One region of the Synechococcus sp. WH 7805 genome, then DNA from elsewhere that is predicted to be linked to it. Evidence: predicted binding sites of a transcription regulator. Region 1 holds the regulator's gene; each other region holds the start of a gene.
The links. The regulator NtcA, encoded in region 1, controls nitrogen genes in cyanobacteria. The targets are predictions, from matches to a motif close to GTANCNNNNGNTAC.
Positions count from the first base shown of each region.

Region 2: WH7805_RS08990 (molybdenum cofactor guanylyltransferase) is a predicted target of NtcA. The motif match lies at 5,927-5,940, and genes of this name have one in related genera.
Region 3: WH7805_RS09015 (circularly permuted type 2 ATP-grasp protein) is a predicted target of NtcA. The motif match lies at 2,706-2,719, and genes of this name have one in related genera.

Region 1 covers NZ_CH724168.1:1,291,481-1,299,422, forward strand. The annotation lists gene thyX (FAD-dependent thymidylate synthase) at 1-279, shown strand, start outside; gene dcd (dCTP deaminase) at 300-893, opposite strand; gene WH7805_RS06990 (cob(I)yrinic acid a,c-diamide adenosyltransferase) at 893-1,501, opposite strand; gene rph (ribonuclease PH) at 1,646-2,371, shown strand; gene ntcA (global nitrogen regulator NtcA) at 2,448-3,182, shown strand; gene WH7805_RS07005 (DUF3084 domain-containing protein) at 3,240-4,445, shown strand; gene WH7805_RS07010 (hypothetical protein) at 4,442-4,879, shown strand; gene WH7805_RS07015 (DUF3146 family protein) at 4,857-5,114, opposite strand; gene pth (aminoacyl-tRNA hydrolase) at 5,114-5,740, opposite strand; gene WH7805_RS07025 (TatA/E family twin arginine-targeting protein translocase) at 5,746-5,991, opposite strand; gene psbH (photosystem II reaction center phosphoprotein PsbH) at 6,027-6,227, opposite strand; gene psbN (photosystem II reaction center protein PsbN) at 6,313-6,453, shown strand; gene WH7805_RS07040 (alpha-mannosidase) at 6,441-7,942, opposite strand, start outside.
Region 2 covers NZ_CH724168.1:1,727,598-1,735,539, forward strand. The annotation lists gene glp (gephyrin-like molybdotransferase Glp) at 1-410, opposite strand, end outside; gene moaC (cyclic pyranopterin monophosphate synthase MoaC) at 391-867, opposite strand; gene WH7805_RS08960 (hypothetical protein) at 890-1,114, opposite strand; gene WH7805_RS14445 (hypothetical protein) at 1,140-1,301, opposite strand; gene WH7805_RS08970 (nitrate reductase associated protein) at 1,409-1,876, shown strand; gene WH7805_RS08975 (molybdopterin oxidoreductase family protein) at 1,857-4,085, opposite strand; gene WH7805_RS08980 (NarK family nitrate/nitrite MFS transporter) at 4,166-5,734, opposite strand; gene WH7805_RS08990 (molybdenum cofactor guanylyltransferase) at 5,990-6,574, shown strand; gene moaA (GTP 3',8-cyclase MoaA) at 6,571-7,614, shown strand; gene WH7805_RS09000 (hypothetical protein) at 7,698-7,942, shown strand, end outside.
Region 3 covers NZ_CH724168.1:1,736,453-1,744,394, forward strand. The annotation lists gene WH7805_RS09005 (transglutaminase family protein) at 1-221, opposite strand, end outside; gene WH7805_RS09010 (alpha-E domain-containing protein) at 206-1,189, opposite strand; gene WH7805_RS09015 (circularly permuted type 2 ATP-grasp protein) at 1,183-2,655, opposite strand; gene WH7805_RS15100 (hypothetical protein) at 2,855-2,980, shown strand; gene WH7805_RS09025 (sodium:solute symporter family protein) at 2,970-4,400, shown strand; gene WH7805_RS14980 (hypothetical protein) at 4,405-4,551, shown strand; gene WH7805_RS09030 (aspartate carbamoyltransferase) at 4,727-5,842, shown strand; gene asnB (asparagine synthase (glutamine-hydrolyzing)) at 5,852-7,876, shown strand.

The DNA of each region.
Region 1 (7,942 bases):
TGCAAGCAAGCTTCAGAGCGCTATCGGGATCTACTGCGAGCCGGTTTCGCAGAGGAACATGCCCGCGGGATTCTTCCCTTTGATTACCGACAGCACTTCGTGGTGAGCTTCAGTCTTCGGGCGTTCCTGCACTTCATGGATTTGCGCGCCAAGCTCGATGCACAGAAGGAAATCCGCGAGCTCTGCGACCTCATGTGGCCACACCTCCAGGATTGGGCGCCTGAATTCGCAGCCTGGTATGAAAAAAGCCGGCTTCATAAAGCAAGACTGGCGCCCTGAGGTCAGGCCCCCACAAGCGTTCAAACCTTGGCGAGGGTGACCCGCTCAGGCTGGTGCTGATATTTGCCCTGGCGATCGCTGTAGGTGGTGTCGCATGGGTCACCTTCAAAAAACAACAACTGACAGATGCCTTCATTGGCATAAATACGGCAATCAGCACCTGAGCTGTTGCTGAATTCAAGAGTGAGATGACCTTCCCAGCTAGCTTCCGCGGGCGTGGTGTTCACGATGATGCCGAGGCGCGCATAGGTGCTCTTGCCCAGGCAGATCACCGTGATATTGGGCGGCACCTTCATTTTTTCAAGGGCAACACCAAGCCCATAGGAGTGAGCTGGAAGGATAAAATAGTCTCCATCTTCATCATGATGGAGCTCGGTGGGCTCCAGGTTGGCTGGATTAAATCGCTTGGGGTTCATCACCGTGCCAGGCACGTGTTTGAAAATCAGAAACTCCTGCGGTGAAAGGCGCAGGTCATAGCCATACGACGAACAACCAAAACTCAACACCGGGCGCAGTTTCTGATCCGGTTCGAGATGACGCACAAGACCCGCTTGAAATGGATCGAGCATCCCTGCAGCAGCTTGCTCGGTGATCCAGCGATCGTTTTTCAGCATCAGAGGCCCCTACGCAATTCCGTGACTTGATCAGCCAAAGCCATCAGCGAGTCCGGGATGGATGGACCCGTGATGATCACATCCATTGACGCGGGACGCTGCTCCAGGCGACACAACACCTCCCGCTCATCGAGGTAGCCGAATGCAATTGCCAGGCCAAGCTCATCCAGCACCAACTGATCAAGGTCCCCGCTGATTAATTGCTTTGCGCAGGCGTTCCAGACCGATTGCACAGCATCAATCACCTCCGGCTCAGCATTGGCCGCAGGTTGGGACAAACACTCGAGAACAGCAGGACGCATCCAGCTGAGACGGTCGCAGAGAGTGACCGCAGCATCAGGCCCCTGCACCACACCACCTTTAAGAAATTGAGCGACCAGCACCCTGCTGCCAAGACCCGCAGCACGCAGTGCTTGGCTCATCACCGTCCCGAAACTCCCTCGATACGGGGCCGTGTGAACCTGAAGCTGGCCCTCCTGAGCCACCAGATGCAGCGGTGGCCTCGGCTCAAAAACCGGCAATCTCCTCAGACCAGCTTGCTCAAGCGTCCGGTGATCCGCACTGCGGACGTCTCGGGATCGATGGCTGGAACTCAAGCTTGTTGTCATCTCGGTCGCTGGCATCAGGGCTGGTGTCCAGACGGCCCAGCAGAATTTGAATCTAGCGCTGCGGATCCGATCCACAAGCCCTTGGACACCACCCATGGTGTCTCAGTCCAACTGCCAGGCTCAATGAAGCCATCGTCGCCAGGCATGAACACCATCTCCCGCAAGGACGGACGTCAAGCGTCCGAACTGAGGCCCTTCGCCGTCGAATGGGATCCCATGGGCTTCGCCCTCAGCTCCGTGATCGTTCGCACCGGCCGAACCGCTGTGCTCTGCAGCGTCTGCCACGAGCAAGGCGTGCCGCGCTGGCGCCGTGACCAGGGCCTCGGCTGGCTGAGCGCGGAATACCGGCTGCTCCCTGGTTCCACCCCCGAACGTCAACGACGGGAATGGCTGAAGCTCTCCGGACGCACCCAGGAGATTCAGCGTTTAATCGGTCGCAGTCTGCGCGCTGCGCTCTCCATGGAGGCGTTAGGCGAGAACACTCTGCTTGTGGACTGCGATGTGATTCAGGCCGATGCAGGCACTCGCACCGCCTCCATCACTGGAGCCTGGCTGGCACTCCATCACGCCTGCGCATCACTGGTGTCGCAGGGACTCATCCCGGCCAATCCAGTCAGAGCCCAGGTGGCAGCCGTATCGGTGGGACTACTCCAGGGCGAAGCCCTACTTGATCTGGATTACAGCGAGGACTCTCAGGCGGATGTGGATCTGAATGTGGTGATGAACGCCAGCGGTGAACTCCTTGAACTCCAGGGAACAGCAGAGGGAGCCACCTTCAGCCGGCAGCAGCTGAACCTGCTCCTCGATCGAGCGGAACCTGGGCTCAAGCAGCTGATGCGCGCCCAGAACGAGGCTCTGAGAACGCAGTGATCACTTTGGAATCGTGTGCGTTGCTACAGGGTGAGAGTCAATCGCTCCTTAACTTCCTAAAACCGATGTGCCGGCCATGCCCGAAGTGATCCGCGGCTTTAGCCGCACAGCCTCTCATCAAGGACGCACATCGGAAGTGAGCCTGGCCAACGCGCCCGCACCAACTAGCAAGACTCTGCTTGAAGTCATTCGGGACCTCGAGGGTGCCAACACGGAGCTGATCGAACGCAGCAAAACCATTTTCTTCCCGGGTGATCCCGCCGAACGCGTCTATCTCATTAGGCGCGGTGCCGTGCGCCTCTCTCGCGTCTACGAGTCAGGGGAGGAGATCACCGTGGCTCTGCTGCGAGAGAACAGTCTTTTCGGTGTGCTCTCCCTCCTCACCGGCCATCGTTCCGATCGTTTCTACCACTCAGTGGCCTTCACCAGGGTTGAAATGGTCACAGCTCCCGCCACCTCGGTGCGTAAGGCCATCGAAGCTGACACCTCGGTGGGGCTGCTGCTGCTGCAGGGACTCTCAAGCCGAATTCTTCAGACGGAGACGATGATCGAAACATTGACCCACCGCGACATGTCGTCACGCCTGGTGAGTTTTCTGCTGGTGCTCTGCCGCGACTTCGGCATCCCTGGGAACCAGGGGATCACGATCGATCTGCGGCTGTCGCATCAAGCCATCGCCGAAGCCATTGGATCAACCCGGGTCACCATCACCCGCCTCCTCGGAGACCTTCGCAACTCGGGTCTGGTAGAGATTGACCGCAAAAAAATTACCGTTCTCGATCCCATCGCCCTCGCCAAACGGTTCAGCTGACGCACAGAAGAGTGAGGATGGCGGCGTTCGAGCTGCACTGCGTGCAATGAGTTCTCTGTGACTGGCTGGTTGCTTCTGCTGTCATTGCTTGTCCTCGGTGGCGTGCTCTCGACCTTGGGTGATCGACTCGGCTCCAGGGTCGGCAAGGCTCGTCTGAGCCTCTTCGGCCTGCGCCCCCGTCAGACAGCCGTGGTGATCACAGTGCTCACCGGCAGCCTGATCAGCGTCCTCTCCCTGGGCCTGATGCTGCTCGTCAGTCGGCAGTTGCGCGTCGGCCTCTTCGAACTGAATGACCTTCAGGCCAGGCTGCGCAGCAGCCGGGCGGATCTGAAGACCAGCCGGTCAGCTCAGAAGCAATCCAAACAAGAACTGGACAAAGCTCGCAAGGATGAGATCGAGGTGCGCAGACGCCTTGAGGAAGCACGTAAACAAGCCAATGAGCTGAGAGAAACCCTTCAACCCCTGCAGGATCAGACCCGCCGACTCGAAGCAGAACGACAACGACTGAGCCAGGACGTTGGTAAACGCGACGACGAAATCCGCAGAACCGACCGCGAGCTCGCCGCTGTACGAGATCGCATCCGCTCCGGCGAAGCCGAATTGAAACTGCTAGAGGAGAATCTTCTAGCCCTGCGCCGCGGAAACGTCGCGATCAGCAGTGGTCAGCCCTTAGCAACAGCCACACTCAGACTTGAACGCCCTGACCAGGCGCGCCAGGTGATCGATCAGGTGCTGAGAGAGGCCAACCTCCAGGCTTACCAGCAAGTCCTGCCAGGACAGGCTCCCGACAAACAGATTCTGTTGGTGCCTCGTCAAGACATCAACCGCCTGGAACAAGCCATCCGCAAACCAGGAACCTGGGTTGTACTGCTGCGCTCTGCCGCCAACGTGCTTCAGGGTGAAACGGTTGTGTATGCCTTCCCGGAGGTCAGGCCCAACGTCACCATTACCCGCGATGGAGAGGTGCTTGCAACGACCGCCCTGGCCAGCGAAGAAACATCCGCGGAGGATGTCCGCAACAGGTTGAACCTGCTTCTGGCATCAACCCTGGCAGAAATTCAACGCCGCGGCTCCATCAGCAAGGGACTGCAATTCGACTCCCAGGCACTAAACGAGCTCGGAAAGATGCTGATTGATCGCAGCACCGGACGGGTTGAGCTTGAGGCGGTGGCACTCAGGAACAGCGAGACAGCCGACCCCATTGCGATTCAGCTTCGACTTCAACGCAGCTTCAAACCCACCACTGCGGATGACACACCGTGACTCGCATCGCCGCCCTGGATCCGGGCCGAAGCAAGTGCGGGCTCCTGCTCGTTGACACAGACTTGGGAATCGTCCTCGAAGGACATGTCCTTGAGGGATGCTCTGTCCTGGAGACCCTGGAGCAATGGCGATCCAAGGAACCTCTTGATCGCGTGGTGATGGGCAACGGCACAGCCAGTAGGCACTGGCGCGACCAGCTACCGGCGGATCTGCAGCTCACCGTTGTCGACGAACGCGGCACCACCCTGCAGGCCAGGAGTCGATACTGGGAGCTCTGGCCTCCGAAAGGATGGCGGCGACTGCTGCCTGAGGGACTACGCATCCCCCCCTGTGATCTCGATGCTGTTGCCGCTCTGGTAATTCTCGAGACTGCGCTCAACTGCCGTTTCAACTGGCCTACACCGGAGCCCGTCAGAACTTGGCTCTCACGGTGAAGCTGTAATCCCCTCCAGCCTCGAGCCGATAATCGGATCTCACCAAAAAGCGTTGCAACGCATCCTGGATCAGGGCGCGTCCGAGCGAAGGCTCAACGCTGAGCTCACCGCGCTTGAAGAACCACTGAAACTCCCAGATAAATCCACCGGCCTGAACTTCACCCTGAAGACACTGATCACTAAAACTCTGGTGATGAACCCTCAGATGAGCTGTGGTGGATGGCAGACGTGCCATCAAACCGACTCACTCTGAGAAGGGGCGAGATTCAAAGCATTGATGTGGTTACCAGCCCGTTCCAATCCCTGACGTTGGATGCGTTCCAGCCCGGAGAGAACTTCTTTCAACACCTCGTTCAGCAGAGGCTCCTCCTCACGGCTGAACGCCCCCAACACATGCGACACGGTGCGAGCCCTTCGTTCCTCAGGCGAACGCCCCGGAGCACCAATCCCGATGCGAAGACGTGCAAAATCCTGGGTGCCGAGATGCTGAATCGTGCTTTTTAATCCGTTGTGACCGCCGGCACTGCCCCGGGCTCGCAAGCGCAGGCGTCCGAGGGGGAGATCCATGTCATCGACCAGAACGATGACTTGTCCCAGGCTCAAACCAAACCAGTCGAGGGTGGCACGGATCGATCGGCCGCTCTCATTCATGAAGGTCTTGGGCATCAACAAGCGCAAACGATCGGGTCCAGCGCCGATATTCGCAAGATCACCTTGGAGCTTGGCCATGGCTCGGAACCGAGCATGTTCCTGAGCAGCAAGCTGCTCTAAAACCCTGAACCCCACGTTGTGACGGGTCGAGGCATAACGGTCACCCGGATTGCCAAGACCTACCACCAATCGGAGGTCGCCGGAGTTGATCACGATCAGTCAGCGCTAGCGCCTTTCGACGGAGTGGTGTCCGTCGTTGGCTCTGAAACCTCAGGAAGAACTTCAGGCTCAGCCATGGCTTTGTTGATTTCCCGCTCAAATTCCTTAGAAGCGGATTGAAACCCCTTCAAAGTCTTCCCCAAAGTGCGGCCGAACTCAGGAAGACGCTTCGGACCGAAGACAAGCAATGCGACGGCACCAATGACGGCCATCTCAGGAAGGCCGATTCCAAACACGTTCATGAGCCTCGCCCGAGAGTGGGGTGAGCCGGCAAGAGTCAGCCGGCCCCGTTCCAGTTGACGTTGATCCCTTCCAGGATCAGAGACTGGTTGTACAGCTGCAGGATGACGAGAAGGAAGACCAGGAACAGCACCATGAAAATTCCCATCACAGGCGTGGTTCCCCAACCAGGCACAACCTTGCCGTACTCAGAATTAAGGGGACGGAGCAGATCGCCCAGACGAGTGCGTTGAGCCATAACGGCGCTTGGGTCTCGGGTGGAGTTCAGTCCCGATACTCTAGGGGTCCCGGCCCGGAAGAGGCCGATCCTGTCGAGAGATGTGATGGAAAGTTCTTCGCCGGCCCTGTCCGTCGCGATTGCCGTTCTGGCTGCCTTGCTTGGTCTCACTGGTTTCGGGGTCTATACAGCCTTTGGTCCGCCCTCGAAACGCCTCGACGACCCCTTTGACGATCACGAGGACTGACGGACCAACCGAACCTCCCTGAGTTCACCGGGCATCATTTGGATGCTGGTCTCTCCCGTTGGCATCGCCCAGCCACCATCGAGGAGCCAACGCAATCGCTGGGCCCCGGGGTTCAGCAGCTGAATCATCAACGCCGAGGCTGCTGAACACGTCGTTCCGTCAGCTGCCATCAAGGGCTTGATGGCCAAGGGGATCAGTCCATCGGGGACAGCGGGAAGCCCCTCCCAGACGGCCTCTAGGTCCACAGGACCAAGCCACCCCGGTTCTCGGAATCGAATGGCCGCTTGAGGCACACCGTTGCGCATCCATCCCTCCGCCAACGGCATCAATGCGACACGCTGCCGATGCCAACCGGCATCGGCGGAGGGGTCCGGCCAGGTGGGACCTCTGAGCAGGGATACCCCGAGGTGATCTGGCCCTGCATCAACGCCCTGAGGTCCATCGAGCAAGATCGCCAGCCCACCTCCTGGAGCGGCAGAGGCGCTAGCCAGCCAGGAGATCACAGGCACCTCCCATCGAGCTTTCTCCATGGGCGTGCGCGGCACAGCAGGTCGCTCGATCACACCACCGCTGGTGTCGGAAGCCCAGCGCACCGCAGGCCTTTCCAAAGGACACTCAAGGCGCAACACCTCATGGGACTGGCGCCACTGAACACTGAGGCGCAGCTCCACATGTGGAGAGTCAGCACAGAGAAGCACATCCATTCGAAGTGCACTGACACCGAACTGGCCGCGAAGTGTCACGCGGGCCATCAAGGGGCCAGAGTCCTGCAGCTCCACCTGCCAACGCTCTGGCATGGGCAACGGATGCTTCCGGTACTCAGCGGCAAGATCCCAGGCATCCCAGAATTCACCGTGATCGCGGTAGCGGTTCAGGCGCAGCGGGGCCGCCAGACAGTCGGCCCCCCCAGCATCCCGCAGACCGATCAGCCCCTGGGGCCCAACGTCGATTGAGAGTCGTGCGTTGGACAGCCTCCAACCTCCGCTTTCAAGGGCTGTCACCCGGACGGGGTCGCGCACAGTTTCGTCGCTCTGGCAAGGCTCGGAACGATGGTCAGAGCGCTCGAGCGGCAGCGCACTCACGCCATCGACCATGGGCAGCTGCACCCAGACGCCGCCGGCAGCTGCCGCCTGCACCGGCAGACGCCGACCGGCACTGGACCATTGCCCTCGCGGAAGCCGTACCAGCGGCGACCAGCGCGGCAAGGGCTGCAGCGCACACCAGGCCCAGCGGCCTGAAGCGAAGCTTTCACCTCCAGGACCTGGACCGTTGCCAGAAAGGAGATGCTTCAGGCCTGCATCACGGGCAGCCGCAGCTGCGCGACGGGCGGCGCGCCACTGCGGTTCGGCTTGATCAAACACCTCTGGGATGGCCGTGCCGGGAAGAATGTCGTGGAACTGATGAAAGAGCAGGACCGACCAGGCCCAGTCCTGCCCCTCCTGGCCTAGCAGTGCTGCCACCAAATCGGCTTCCCGCAGCAGTCGCTCCA
Region 2 (7,942 bases), 440 kb from region 1:
ATGGTGCTGTTCTGATTGGCAACCAATTCCTGGGGAAGAACCCATGCAGCTGCTTGCGGAAGCGGCGCCCCCGTGAGGATCCGGATCGCTTCGCCGGGATGCAACGTTTGCTGGTAGGGATCAGCAGGCGCCGAGCGCCCTACCACCCTCCAGCTGTCTTCGGCGTTGGGTTGGCAGTCTTGGCCCAAGGCATACCCGTCCATGATCGACGCGCGAAACCCAGGCACATCGGCCGGAGCAAGGACAGCGTCGGCAATCACCCTGCCTAGAGCGTCTTGGAGAGGCACTACCTCGGAAGTGACTGGTGTCAGCCGGGTTCGGCTGGCTCTCAGTGCATCCAAAATCCGTTGGCGTGCTTCGTCGAGTGGAAGGCCTTCACGGCCATAGGGTTCAGCGCTTCCAGTGGCCATGGCGACCCCCGTCTTTCTCGAGCAAGTGAATCTGTCGGATTGACATGCCTGGATCCACCGACTTCAACATGTCGTAGAGGGTGATCAGCGCGGTTGAGACCGCTGTGATTGCCTCCATCTCCACACCGGTCTGCCCTGTGGTGCTGCACGTGGCCTGGACACGCAGTCCAGGTAACTCCTGGGCAGGTTTGATCTCCACCGTCAGTCCACTAATCGGAAGTGGATGACAGAGAGGAATCAACTCAGCTGTTTTCTTTGCCCCTTGAATGCCAGCGATGCGGGCCACCGCAAAAACATCCCCCTTCGGAGTGGTGCCGTTGAGGACGGCCTCCAACGTTGAAGTGAGCATTAGCAGTTCGCCAACTGCGGTCGCCGTGCGTTTGGTGACGGCTCTGTCGCCGACATCCACCATGCGCACCTCACCGTTTTCGGTGAGGTGCGTGAGTCGCTCAGACATGCAGGCCGAAGGCTGATCGATTTCAGTTTGATTCGGTTGTGCCCAGAACGGACCACATTGCGGCCTGTGAGGCGATCACAGGCTCGACCTTGCTTGCTTGGCCAGCGTTCAGGGAAGGGCGAGCTGCCGAGGCTTGGCTGCGAACCATCTGAACAGCAAGGGAAGCAACGATGAAAGCTCCGATGAATCCAGCAGCGATGGTGATCGGGCTGCGAACGACTTGGCTGGAGGAGGCGCTGAAGGTCATTCTTGAATTGACGCGAATTAGAGCATCATGGAGACAGGCTGTAAGAACCGTTACCGAACGCACTGAAAGTTTTCAAAGTTGTTCCCTGCTCCTGGTTGATCACAAGCAGGCCGGAGGCCAGCCCTTCGGATGCGAGCCAGCCATGGGCAGAGCCAAACAACAATCCAAGGGAGAGGGCGAAACGCATCCGATTGGTCAGTGAATGAACGAAGCTTCGATGGTGCTGATCAAACGCTTCGTCGTGGATGTCACTGTTTTGAGCTAAAGAAGAAAAAACGGTTGTTCCTGATACCAATGCGCCGGCAACTTGATCAGTCGCGGCATTGTTATGCCTTTGAACAGGATTTCATTGGTTCTTGGCGCTGCATTCCTCTGTGTGTCCGCCGCAAACTCGATCTGGCCGGCGTCAAGCTCAAGCTCAGCCACTGGCTTGCGATGTCTCAGGAGCAACGCCAGGCGTTGGTGGATTGGAACGATGGGGCCCAAGAGCTGACGCGGATGCGCGATCACTTGCGCGTCTGCACCGCTGCCATGGCTGATGGGGTTGTGAAGGATCTCCCGCCATGCACGCAGGAACCCTGGCAGCAATCAGATGCTTTGCCTGAGTCTCTCCTGGAGGCTGCGAGGACGCGGCAGGTTCAACTGTCACTGCATCACTGGAGGGATCTCTGCGAATTGGACCGTTTTGCGCTCTGCAAGTTGGCGCGGCCCGGCCACGATCACCACAATCTGGACGCCGCATTCAACGAAGTGCTGGGGTGAGCAGCCGCCGCAGGTTCTCCAGAACGCCTGTGTCCTGTTCCGTCGGTTTCACAACCGATACCGCTGGAGCGACTACCACGGCAGAGGCTTTTAGTTCCGGTTGTTTGGAGATCGGACAGGCCTGATCGTGCATGAGGGCATTGGCTTCGCAGGCTTCGGCCTGAGTGAAGCCCCAATGCATTGGTAGGAACACTGATCCCACGCGGATCCGCTCCGACACGCAAACCCGCGCGGTGAGCGTGCCTCGACGGGATGTGATGGCTGCCAAGCCGTTGTCTTCCAGACCAAAGCGCTTGGCATCGCTGGGATGCATTTCAAGGCTGGGTTCGGGATGCATGGCGTTCAGGCGTGCGACCTTGCCCGTGCGCGTCATTGTGTGCCATTGGCCGAGATAGCGACCCACTGTGAGCACCAGCGGGTACATCTCGCAGGGGGGTTCTGCCAGACCCAGGGGACTGTCCTTTTGAAATCTGGCCCGACCACTGGCAGTCGGGAATCGTTTCTTTTCGTAGAGACGTTTGGAGGTTCTGGTTGGGCCTTCACCCTTGGGGTAAGGCCATTGCTGCGGGCCATGCTCCTTCAGCAGGGAGTGACTAAGACCCGACATGTCGCAGACGCGGGCCGCCGTGAGAGAGGTGAACTCCTCATAAACCTCTGCGGCTGAGCTGTAGGAAAACTGGTCGACGAAGCCGAGTCGTCGTCCGAGTTCTGCAAACACTTCCCAGTCCGCTCGGCTGTCGCCATGGCGGGGCCTGAACGCTGGGCACAAGGTGACCCGCCGCTCTGAATTGGTCATCGCTCCGCTCTTTTCACTCCATTGGGCTGCCGGCAGAAGCAGATGGGCGTAATGAGACGTTTCGGTGTCGGCATAGGCTTCGCTCACCACCACGAGTTTGCAGCGTTGCATCGCGGCTTTGACGCGTTCGAGGTCCGGCATGCTGACCAGTGGGTTCGTGGCAGCCACCCACCAGAGATCGAGCTCCCCCCGTTCCATCGCTTCCACTTGTTTCCATGCGTCCAGTCCTGGTTGGGCAGCAATGGATCCAGGGGCAAACCCCCACGCTTTCTCAACCGCATGGCGGTGCTCCGCATTGGTGACCAATCGGTAGCCAGGAAGCAGATGGGCGAGGCCGCCGGCTTCGCGTCCACCCATGGCATTCGGTTGACCCGTGAGTGAGAAGGGGCCTGCACCGGCTTTGCCGATCTCCCCGGTGAGCAGGTGCAGGTTGATCAGCCCTCCCACAACGGCGGTTCCCTCTCGCCGTTGGTTCACGCCCATCGACCAAAGGCTCAAAATCCCTTCCTTTCGGCTCCAAAGCCTTGCCACTGAACGCAGGTCTTTTTCGGCGATGCCGCAGAACTTGCTGGTTTTTCCTGGTGTCCAGGCCTTGATTGTTTGGGTGAACGCTGCGAAGCCTTCTGTGGCGCTATCGATGAAGTCGCTGTCGAAGCCATTGTCCTGAAGCACCAGGCGCGCCAGGCCATGCAGCAAGGCGAGGTCGGTGCCGGGGGCAAGCGCGAGGTGGTAATCGGCAATTTTTGCTGTATCGGTGCAGCGGGGATCAATCACAACGATGGTGAGTCCCTTGGGATCACGCTTTTTGCGTTTCAACAGGCGTTGGAACAGCACCGGATGGCAGTCGGCTGTGTTGGTGCCGATCAAGAAGGCTACGGAGCAGTGATCGAGATCCTCGTAACAGCAGGGCGGACCGTCGGAGCCGAGACTGCGGGTGTAGCCAGCTACGGCTGAACTCATGCACAGCCGTGAATTGGCATCGAAATTATTGGTGCCGAGGGCGCCCTTCAGCAGTTTCTGAGCGATGTAGTAATCCTCGGTGTGAAATTGCCCGGAGCCGTACATGGCAATGGCATCAGCCCCCTTGCTGGCCAAGGTGGAACGAATGCGCTCGGTGAGCAGGTCGAAGGCGCTGTTCCAGCTGATGGCCTGGAACGGATCTGCCAGTGTTGCTCGGTATAGAGGCTGGCTAAGGCGACCTTGTCCCAGGGTCTCTCCAACCGTGGCACCTTTAATGCACACCTGTCCGTGGCTGGATGGGTGCTCGCGATGACCGCGTGCACTCCACATCGGATTACCTTCGGCGTCCCGCTTTACCGCTTTTCCGGCTTCTCCTGGAGGCAAGAGGTCCAGACCGCAGCCAACGCCGCAGTAGGGACACTGACTTTGCACAGACGCGGTGGTAGGCGACATGGCAGCAATCCGATGAATTGAGAAACCCCCGATGCCAGCGGCATCGGGGGTGGTCACCATCCGAAGATGGAGCTGAGGTGTTAACCAGCCATCGAGGGAGTGCCCTCAGAGGCGGTTTCACCTTCGTGCAAGTCAGCGAAGGAGCCCTTGGGTTCCTTCAGGAAGAAGAAGCAGAAGAACGCGACGATCAAACCAGCAATTCCCAGGATCTGGAAAAAGGCACTGTTGGATGCTGCAATCGTTTCTGGAGTTGGTTCACCAGCACCGCCCATCCAAAGCGGCAGCAGGCTGAAGATGGTGAGATAGGTCACCGCACCAACGTTTCCGTAGGCACCAACCAAGCCAGCCACCTGTCCGGTGACGCGACGTTTGACCAGGGGCACCAACGCAAAGGTGGCGCCTTCTCCGGACTGCACAAAGAAGGAAGCGAGCATGGTGATCAAAACGGCGATCACGATGCCGGTACTGCCAGTAAAAGTTCCGGGCTTGATCAAACTCATGATCAGATAACCAAAACCCAGCCCTGCGGTGAGGAAACCCATGGTGTTTTTGCGGCTGCCGAGTTTGTCAGAAATCAGACCGCCTGCTGGACGAGCCACCAGATTCACAAAAGCGAAGCAGGAGGCAAGAATTCCAGCCGTTGCTTTCGGCAGATCAAACGTGGTTTCGAAGAACGTGGGCAGCATGGAAACCACGGCCAGTTCTGAACCGAAATTCACGATGTAAGTCAGCTCAAGAATGGCAACCTGTTTGAACTCATAACGATCCTCCTTGGGGTATACCTTGGTCCCCATGATCAACTCTCGGTTGGTGCGGACGATGCCCCAGGTTTGAAAAACAAACCAGACCAAGACCGCAAGCAGAGCGAGAGGATAGGTGGATGCGTTGAGGAATCCAACTTTTTGAAGTCTCCAGCACAACACGCAGAGAATGGCTGCGAAGGGAACATTCATTCCCAGAAGTCCCCAGAAGTCACGCATGCTGGTGACTTCAAGGCCTGCCGTTCGCTCAGGGCGCTGATAGACCTTCCCGGGTGGTGTGTCAGCCACATTGAAGTAGTAGATCACGCCATAGATGGCTGAGATAATTCCCGTCAGAGCGATGGCACCGCGCCAGTTCAGAACGGCTCCGGTTGGCAATTCGAAACCACCGGAGAAGGAGAGCCATCCAGCCAGGCCGACCAGTGACAGTGCAGAGAATGCGGATCCGAAGTTTCCCCAACCCCCATAAATGCCTTCAGCGAGACCAATTTCTTTGGGGGGAAACCATTCGGCCACCATGCGGATGCCGATCACAAATCCAGCGCCAACGATTGACAGCAGCAGACGAGCCACCACCAACTGATTGAAATCCTGCGCAGATGCAAACATCAGACAGGGGATCACCGAAAACACCAACAGCGTGGAATAGGTGAGCCGGGGACCAAATTTGTCGAGCAGCATGCCGATCAGCACACGTGCAGGAATGGTGAGGGCCACGTTGCAGATAGCCACAGTTCGAATCTGACCAACCGTCAGGCCAAGATCGGCTTTCACGGTGGTTGCTAGAGGAGCGAGATTGAACCAGACAACAAAAGTAAGAAAGAATGCAAACCAGGTGAGATGCAGTGTTCTATATCTGCCCTGGAATGACCAAAGTTCGCCAAGCATGGGGTTTGGTTTAGATGAAGAGTCAAACCCCGGCTTCGAAAAGAATGCGCTCAGGATTCAAAATGCGGCGCTCATGCAGACCGCCTCTTCATTGCACCATTTGCAGTGCCTCCATCCGGTTGTATTTGCTACTAAATATTGGGCGTTGCTCAGTCGCTGCAAGCATCACAAAAAGCCCTTGATGGCAAAAAAGTAGTTGTTGTTACAGAAGTGTCTTCCCAGGGAAGTGATAGGTGGCTCATTCATTCATTGTCGATGGCTCGTTCGCTTCGTGCTGTGGTCTTTGCAGGAGGTGCCAGCGAGAGAATGGGAACAGATAAAGCCTTGCTTCGCCATCCCAATGGCGACAGCTGGTTAGTCACAACGGTCAACCTTCTGCGCTCAGTGGATCTTGAGGTATGGGTGCTCAGTGGTCATGGCAGCCACCGGAAATGTCTGGCCGGTCAACCCGGCGTGACCGTTCAAGCTGAGCCTTGGGCACCGGCAGGCCCTTTGCAGGCCTTCGGTTGTGTGTTGTCCGAACGGGAGGATGAAGCATGGCTCACGCTTCCTGTGGACATGCCTGGTCTTCGCCGCAGCACGCTTCTGTCCCTCTTGCAGCATTGGCGCCGGGCCGAAGGCCTGGCCTTGGTGGCAGAGGGTGGTGATCGCTTACAGCCGTTGTTCGGTGTGTACCCCTGTGGAGCGAACAACAGAACCGCACTCGATCAGGAGTTGGCCGAGGGACGCGGCAGATGGTTCGGTTGGTTGGAACGAATTGACTACACCACGTTCCTTTGCCCAGACCAGGATCTAATCAATGCGAACGGGCCAGATGATCTGGCAGCGTTGATGCGATGAGCCCCTTACCAGCTGAGTTCGATCAATGGAGCCGACCATTCGGCGTTCTGAGGATCTCTTTGACGGCCCGCTGCAACTTGGCCTGCCCGTATTGCTGCCCGGACCAAAAGGATCCACCGGGATTATTGAATCTTGATCAGCATCTTCGTCTGATTCGTGTTGCCAGCGGTTTAGGCATCCAGACGTTGCGCCTGACGGGAGGTGAACCCCTTCTCAGCGATCGCTTGTTGCCACTGCTTGAGGCGTTGGCGGCAGGCCGTGCTGACGCCGCCGATCCCCTTTCTCGGTTGCGAGACGTGGCGTTGACCACGAATGGGGTGCTGCTGACGCCGGAGAAAGCCCTGGCCTTGCGGGCCGCCGGTTTGGATCGCATCACGGTGAGCCTGGATGCCCTCGAAGGAGCGGTGGTGGCCAAGATGGCTGGTCTGCGTGGTGGGCAAGGCGCCGGTGATCGGTTGGTTGAGCAGGTTCTCGGAGGACTCACCGCTGCCCGCCGCGCTGGCTTTGACCCTGCAAGCGGAGGGCTCAAGCTCAATGCCGTGATGCGACGAGGACTGAATGACTGCCAATTGCTGCCACTGGCGAAGCTGGCGCGGGACCGAGGGGTTGAGCTTCGTTTGATCGAATACATGGACGTGGGGAATCGCAATGGCTGGACTTCAGATCAGGTGATCTCAGCGGAGGAGATGATTCAGCGCATCGATGCGCATTGGCCTTTGCAGTCGATGTCGCGGCAGTCGGGTGCTACAGCCCGCCGATGGCGTTACGTGGATGGTCGAGGTTGCATCGGGGTGATCGCTTCGATCACTGAGCCCTTCTGTGGGGACTGCAATCGTTTGCGTGTGACGGCCGATGGTCAGGCCTACACCTGCCTGTTTGCCCCTGAGGGCACGGACCTTCGTCCTTTTTTGCAGAGCGAGGAGGCCTTGAAGGCTGTTCTTCGTGGGCTCTGGCGGCAACGCCGGGATCGCTACAGCGAGGAGCGTCACTGGACCAACGAATCAGCCCGTCATGCGGAGATGGCCTATTTGGGTGGCTGAAGCGTTGCCGATGCCACCGTTTTCCTTGGTTGAGGCCACTACAACTCACTAGTTGTTGTTTGCCGTCAAAAGACGCATCGGGGATGTTCGAATTGCTGTCCTATGAGCGCTTCCGCGACACACCAGCGGTGCGTTTCTTTGACGTGACGGTGGAAACGTCCAATGCCCGTGATCTGGTGATTCACAGCGGGCCTGCAATCAGTCCGCCCGATGATCCAGACAGCGGGGCCTGGCAGTTCTATTTGCATCCTCATCAGGAAGACAATCTTTTAGCGGCCAGTGGTGGCCGTACTTTTTATCTGGTGAATCTGGCTTGGACGAAGCCGTT
Region 3 (7,942 bases), 440 kb from region 1:
TGAAGCGAAGCGGTCGACCCTTGGAAGCGCACTCGCTCGATTGCATCACCACTGGCTGCCAGAAGCTCATGGCTGTGAACAGGAACCGGTGAGATCTGCAGCGAATGCTGAATCAGGCGTTGATGGCCCTGCGCACGGGGTCTCAGGCAGAGGCGGTGTTCCCCCAGTTGTACCGGAGCCTCATAGCGGTACGTGAGACGGTGGATCAGCTCAGCGCGCATGACGGGTCGGTGGGAATGGAGCCGAAGTCGGTGGTCGTGAAGTAACGACGGTGGATGAGTTCATGCAGCTTGTTGAGGTCGCTTTGCAGTTGATCCACGGCCTCATGCAGTCCCCGTTCAATCACAGCATCGATGCGGACAAAGCTCCATTGGGCCAACAGTTGGCCACGCAGGCACTCCAGATCATCCGGGGGGCCTGCATGGGGACCCGCATGAATACGCTCCAGCGTGGCGTTGATCTCCTGCAGACAGAAGCGGACCGAGCGGGGAAAGATTGGATCCAGTAGCAGAAATCGCGCCACCGACACTGGTGTGATCGCCTGCTGAACGCTCTGGCGGTACATCTGATAGGCCCCAGCTGTCCGCAGCAGGGAGATCCACTGCAATTCATCGAGAACCCCGCCCACCTCCGTTGGCGTCGGCAACAGCAGGAAGTACTTCACATCGAGGATGCGGGAGGTTTTGTCAGCCCGTTCGATCAGCCGCCCCAACTGGCTGAACAGCCAGGCCTGATCGCGACTGAGAGTCACATCGGTAATGCCATAGAAGAGCTGGCAACCGCGACGGATACTGCGCAGTTGCTCCTGATCCGGTTCCTGCCAGAGCGCCTCGCCGTCTTGAACATTCCAATAGAGATCATTGAGTTGTTCCCACATTTCTGTGGTGATCACATCGCGGATCTGGCGAGCGTTCTCACGGGCATTGGCGATGCAACTCACGACGCTGTTGGGGTTGTTGCGATCCAGTAGCAGAAAGCCAACAACATCCCTTGGACTTCCCAGGGGATAGCTTTCGTCAAAGCGTTGACGGTCTCCATTGGCATCGACCAATGGAAGCCAAGGCTCAGCGCTGCCGGGGGGGCAGTCCAGGGCCATGGCTTCGCTCACTTCTAGAAATCGGGAGATGTTTTCGGCCCGTTCGACATACCGGTTGATCCAGTACAGCGAATCGGCCACACGGCTCAGCACGGTACGAGCTCCGGTTTCTCGGCCGTTACGGCACTGTCGCTGACCACCCAGGTGTCCTTGCAGCCGCCACCCTGGGAAGAGTTCACCACCAGGGAACCGCGTTTCAATGCCACTCGAGTCAGGCCGCCGGGGCTGACCCAGTCGCTCTTACCTCGCAGTACATAGGGGCGCAGATCCACATGGCAGGGGTACAGCTCTCCTTCACTGAGGGATGGAACTGTGGACAGCTGCAGGGTGGGCTGGGCGATGAAATTGCGCGGGTGTGCCTTGATCTTCACCGCGAAGCTCTCAATCTCCTCAGTGCTGGCGTGAGGCCCGATCAACATTCCATAGCCGCCGGCTTCGGCGACTGATTTCACCACCAGCTCGTTGAGATGCTCAAGCACAAAACGGAGGTCGTCGTCCCTTGAACAGAGATAGGTGGGGACGTTGTCAATGATCGGTTCTTCGTTGAGGTAATACCGGATCATGGCCGGCACGTAGGCATAGATCAGCTTGTCGTCGGCGACCCCGCTCCCAGGGGCGTTGGCGATGGCCACCCGACCAGAGCGCATGGCATCGATGAGCCCTGGGACACCGAGCATCGAATCACGCCGGAAGACGTTTGGATCGAGGAAATCGTCATCGATGCGCCGGTAGATCACATCCACAGGTTCCCGGCCAGCAGTGCTGCGCATCCAGACGCGTCCGTCCTCACAGATCAGATCGCGGCCTTCCACCAGGGCAATGCCCATCTGCTGGGCCAGATAGCTGTGCTCGAAGTAGGCGCTGTTGAACACGCCGGGGGTGAGCAGTACCACTCTGGGGGCATCACTCCAGGGGGCCAGATCCTGCAGCGTGCGCAAGAGATGGGAGGGGTAATCGTCGATCGGCTGCACTGTGCGGCCCGCAAACAGGCTCGGGAACAACCGTTTCATCACCCGGCGGTTCTCAAGGAAATAAGCCACGCCGGAGGGGCAGCGCAGGTTGTCCTCCAGAACCCTCCAGGTGCCGTCGCCATCGCGGATCAGATCCAGACCGGAGATATGGCACCAGCGATTGAGCGGCACGGTGATGTCCTGCATCTGGGGCCGCCAGCCCTGGGAGCTCTCCACATCCTCACGCGGGATCACGCCATCGTTGAGGATCCGTTGGGGACCATAAACGTCCGCCAGAAACTGATCAATGGCCTCCAGGCGTTGCACCAATCCGCGCTCCAGAACGGACCATTCCTGGCGGTGAATGAGTCTTGGCAGCGGATCGAAGGGCAGAATCCGCTCTCCGCCATGCAGACCTGATCCGTTGAGTCGGAAGGTGGCGCCGAGACGTCGTAACAGGTTGCTCGCTGAGGCGTGACTGCGATTTAGCTCCGCCAGCCCCATAGCGCCGAGGGAGGACAGAAGTGGCTCCAGATCAGCACGGGGAGCGGACTGTTCGCGGCAGAAATATTCGTCGTACCCCTCGGTTGGTCGGTACTCGGTGAACATCGCCTGAGTAATTAACACCCTCATCCAAAAACTCGAGCAGGCCCCTGCTGGTTGTGATTGCTACACATTTCGAGATTGGAGGCATCAAGCCACTGGCAGCCTGTGATTCAGGTAGCCCTGGCGACTTTGTTATCAGTCGGTGGAAGATTGCGAACACCGCGATTTGCTTGTCTTAGATCTGCTGAAGAGGACATTCGCTTTGGATGACAATCTCTGGGCTGGAATGATCTTTGCCCTTGGTGCTGCGGTGACCCTGGCCACTGTGGTGATGATTCTTTCCGGTCATCTTCGCTGCCGTGATCGGGGAGCGTCGGATGTCCGCTGACGCTGCCCCTTTTCTGGCACCAGGGATTGCATGGGCGCTTGTGGTGCTGTTCTCCGTGTTGTGGATTGCGCTAGGGATCGCCTGGGGCCGCCGCGGTAAAGGAGATGCGGACGATTTCATGCTGGCGGGCCGCAACATCGGGTTGGCCCTGAGCACAGCCACCTTGATGGCGTCTTGGGTGACGGGCAACACGACCCTTCTGGCCCCGGAATTCGGCTACAGAACAGGCCTCTGGGGCATGTTCAGTTACGCCCTGGCAGGACTGGGGTTGATTTTGTTTGCGCCGCTGGCCGCTCGCATCAAGCAGCTGATGCCCAACGGACGCACCAGTGGTGATTTCATTCGGCTGCGCTACGGACGCTTGGCTTGGTGGGTGTTCATGGTGATCACCGCCGTGTACACCCTTGGCTTTCTGATGACCCAAGCCATGGGCGCTGGGCTGTTACTCCAGGCTCTATCTGGGTTTGACTACCACGTGGGCATGGTGGTGGTGATCGGTGTCGCAACGGTTTACACGTTGTTTGGTGGCATGCGGGCGGTGATTGGAACCGATTTCATCCAATCGCTGCTGATCATGGTGTTGCTGGCAGTGGTGGCGGTACTTGCTTTTCGTCAGTTCCCGATGCCTGAGGTGCATGCTCGCTTGATCGCTGAGCATCCCGACCGTCTTGATCTGCTGCTCCCCGCCGGTCTGTTGATCGCCTGGAATTCAGCTCTGTTCTCGATGGGTGAGGTTTTTCACAACAACATCTGGTGGTCCCGAGTGTTCGCCAGCCGTCGCAGCGTGGTGATGACATCTTTTCTGTTGGGGGGGCTGGCCTGGATGAGTGTCCCCTTGGTGACGGGCTCGATCGGTCTGGTCGCACTGGCCAGAGACCTGCAGCTGGAGCAGGTGAACATGGTGTTCCCAGTGATGGCGGCCGATCTTCTTGGGGCTGGTGGGGCTGCATTGGTGTTTGTCGTCGTCTTCGCGTCACTCACCTCCACTTTGGATTCTCTGTTGGCGTCCACCGCGGATTTGCTGGCTGAAGACGTCTATTTCCGTCTGCTTCGTCCCCAGGCCAATGATGCGCAGCTCAAGCAGGCGGCACGGCTGATGGTGGTCGGTCTGGCCGTGGTCACTGTGGCCCTGTCCTGGCCGCGGCTGGACTCGCTGGCGTCGGTGTTGTTCTTTACCGGTGCGTTGGTGGCCTCAACGGTCTGGCCTGTGGCTTGCGGTCTCTACTGGTCATCCGCCAATCGTTGGGCAGCGATCGTCGCCATGGTTGCCGGTAGTGCTGTCGGTCTGACGGCCTACGTTCTGATTGCCCCTTATTGCGCGGCAGTGTTCTCCGCGGCGGTTTCGGCCGTCGTGATGGTGGTGGGCAGTCGTCGGAAGCCCGAACGGTTTGATTTCAATCTCTTGAAGGAGGAGGGATAACGCCATGGTGATGTCGGTGTTGCTCATGGTTCTGGTGGACCAACGCTGGTTCCGTGTCGTCCTGGTGGGAAGTCAGGTGGCGCTCGTTTGCTCTGTGCTAGCGCTGTTGTTGATTTGGTTGATTGAGTGGAGAAGCGGACGTGTCTGGTAAGTGTTCGTTTCGAACATATTTGGGGTGTTTTGTATTAAATCAAACTATTTTTTGAGTCTTTTTCTAAAGAACGTGTATCGAGCTAGACGTTCGCACTCAACTCTTGTTATCGAGAGAGGATGTGATTCACAGCACAAGCACGCGATTTACACGTCGGGTGTTGATGCACTTGCTTATGGCAGATCCCGGCACTGCAGTGATTGAGGAGGTATCGGCGCCGCTCCGCTTCCGGCCGATGGGTCCCGATGTGTTCGGTCATGACCAGCCTCAGGAGCTTCTGGCTGCCATCGCTGAAGATGGCGAGCCCTTGTTGGATCTGATCGACCAGCATGTTGTGTCGATGCAGGCGTTCCGACCCGAAACTCTGCTTCAGCTGTTTCGATTGGCTGCGAAATTCGAGAGCAACCCTGACCGTTACTGCCGTCACAACACGCCGCTCACCGGCAAGATCCTGATCAACGCTTTCTACGAGCCCAGCACGCGCACACGCCTTTCCTTCGACAGCGCCTGGCATCGCCTCGGCGGCGATTCGATCAACATCACCGACCGCAGCACCACCGGGATCGCCAAGGGGGAGTCGCTGGAGGATGTGGCGCACATGTTCAACAACTACGGCGACTGTGTGGTGCTGCGCGACAGCAATCCGGATGCTGTCTATGCCATGACTTCCACTCTGCGGATTCCGATCATCAATGCCGGCAATGGCATTGATGAGCATCCGACGCAGGCGATGGCGGATCTCTACACGATTTTCAAGTGGCGTCCCAGTTTGGCTTTGACTGAGGTGTTGCCCAAGGATCGGATCCGCATCGGGGTGATCGGTTTGCCGTCACGGATGCGCACTGTGCGTTCATTGCTGCGGATCCTCAGCAAATTCCCCCAGATCCTTGAGGAGGTGGTGGTGATTCATGCGGCCGGGGTTGACTCAGAAGCGCCTCTGTTTGATCCGGGTCAACTGGAGGAGCTGGAAGCGAGCGGTGTGACCATCCGCTGCAGTTCAGATCTGGCGGCTGAGATTCCCGAGCTGGACGTTGTTTACATCAATGCGATCGCCTGGGTTGGCGACAGCTATGAGGTGCACGGCGGTGGATTTCGTCTCACCCGGGATCTGCCGTTCAAGCCTGAGGCGATCGTGCTGCACCCCCTGGCGCGGGGCCCCGAGCTGAGCACCTGTTTGGATGACACGCCGCACAACTGGTATTTCAGCCAGGCGCGTGGGGCGGTGTTTCTGCGCATGGCATTGCTCACCTGCATGGTGAATCGTGCCGAGCGGGTGATGGATGTGATCTGAGGCGAACTGATGTGCGGAATCGGAGGTGTATTTCTGGCGGATCGTCGTCAGACGTTGGATCGTCAGTTGTTGGTCAACATGGCGGCCATTCAGTCCCATCGCGGACCGGATGGTTTCGGTGTGGAATGCATCGACGCTGCCGGTGTCGGCTTCTGTCATGCCCGGTTGTCGATTATCGATCTGAACGAATCGCGGGCAAGGCAGCCATTCCTCAGCGACGACCGCCAGGTGCTGATGGCGCACAACGGCGAGTTCTACGACTTTCAGCGCATCCGGGCTGATCTCACTGCTCAGGGGGTGCGTTTCAGCACCAAGAGTGATTCCGAGATCCTGCTGCGTCTCTATCAACGGCAAGGTCTCGAGTCCACGTTGCCCTTGCTGCGGGGGGAATTCGCCTTCGCCTTGTTTGATGCCGTGGATGACTGTCTGTATCTGGTGAGGGATCGCTTCGGTATCAAGCCCCAGTACTGGACGATGACGCCTGAGGGAGTGGTGTTCGGCTCCGAGTTGAAGGTGCTGTTTGCCCATCCATTGGTGGAGAGACGTTTCACCTCGGAGGGTCTGTTTCATCAATTGATGCAGACCATGGTTCCGGGAACGACCGCCTTTGCCGGGGTGCACCAGGTTCAGCCCGGTCATGTGCTGAAGGTGCAACGCAGGGGTGACCGGCTTGAGGTGTCGGAGTCCACCTATTGGGATGTTGATTTTCCCCGTTTGGATCAGCGGGACAGCACCCTCACCGAGGCCGATCACATTGCCAATGTGCGGGCTGCTCTGCTGGAAGCGGTGGAGATGCGGATGGTGGCGGATGTGCCGGTTGGTTGTTATCTCTCCGGCGGCATCGACAGTTGTTCGATCCTCGGTCTGGCGTCGGCGGTGAGTCAGGGTCCCGTCAAGGCCTTCACGATCGGATTTGATGATGCCCGCTACGACGAAACACCCATTGCTGCCGAGATGGCAGAGGCCACGGGTGCCGAACAGGACGTGATGCGTCTGTCGGGCCGTGAGTTGTATGGCCACATGGAACAGACGCTTTGGCACACCGAGCGCACGATCTACAACACCCTCGCTGTGGCCAAATATCTGATGAGTCGCCACGTCAACAACGTTGATTACAAGGTCGTGATGACCGGGGAAGGGTCAGATGAGCTGTTCGGTGGTTATCCAGCCTTTCGGCGCGACATGTTCCTCCATGGTTTGGATGATCTGCCGCAAAGCGACCGCCAAGATTGGGAATCTCTGCTTCAAACCAACAATTCCCTGGTGCAGGGAGCGATGCTGGCGGCTGATCAGGTGGATGATCCCGACCTTGATGCTGTGGTGGGTTTCACCCCCAGCTGTCTGCAGCCCTGGCTGGCCTGCGCGCCGCTTGTGCCTGATCTGCTGGCTGAAGAGCACCGCCAGGCGTTAGCGGAGTATTCGCCGGGTAAGGCCATTGCTGAGCAGTTGAATCCGCAGCAACTCGAGGGCCGCCATGCCCTCGACAAGGCTCAGTACGTCTGGATCAAAACGATGTTGGAGGGCCAGATCCTCACCTGGGGAGGTGATCGCGTCGACATGGCCAATTCCATGGAGGCTCGGCCGGCTTTCCTTGATCACCACCTAGCGGCCGCTGCGGTGCAGGTGCCTCCGGAGCTGCGGATCAAGGGCAAAACCGAGAAATACGTGCTTCGGGAGGCGATGGCTGGCTTGCTGCCGGAGGTGCTCTACAAGCGTGAGAAATTTGCCTTCATGGCGCCTCCGGCCCACACCGAGCCTGAGAAGTGGGCGCAGATGAAGCAATTGGCCGATGACTACCTGAGTGATGAGGCGATTGATGCGGCTGGGTTGTTGAGCAAAGAGGGGGTGCGTACCTTGTTTGCGCGCCATGACGACCCTGTCACCACCGACGCCGAGAGGGTTCAGATGGACGCTGTGATCAACCACCTCCTGGGTGTTCAGATGCTGCATCGGATGTTTGTGGCGGCCGATGTGCCAGCTCAGGCTCGCGAGCAGGCTGATCACCTCGGTTGGCGGGTATTGATGCCCGTTTGAATTCTTTGATGAGGGTTAAAACGTCGCATTGACGACAAGCTCAATTGGGTTCCAAAGCGAAACTGG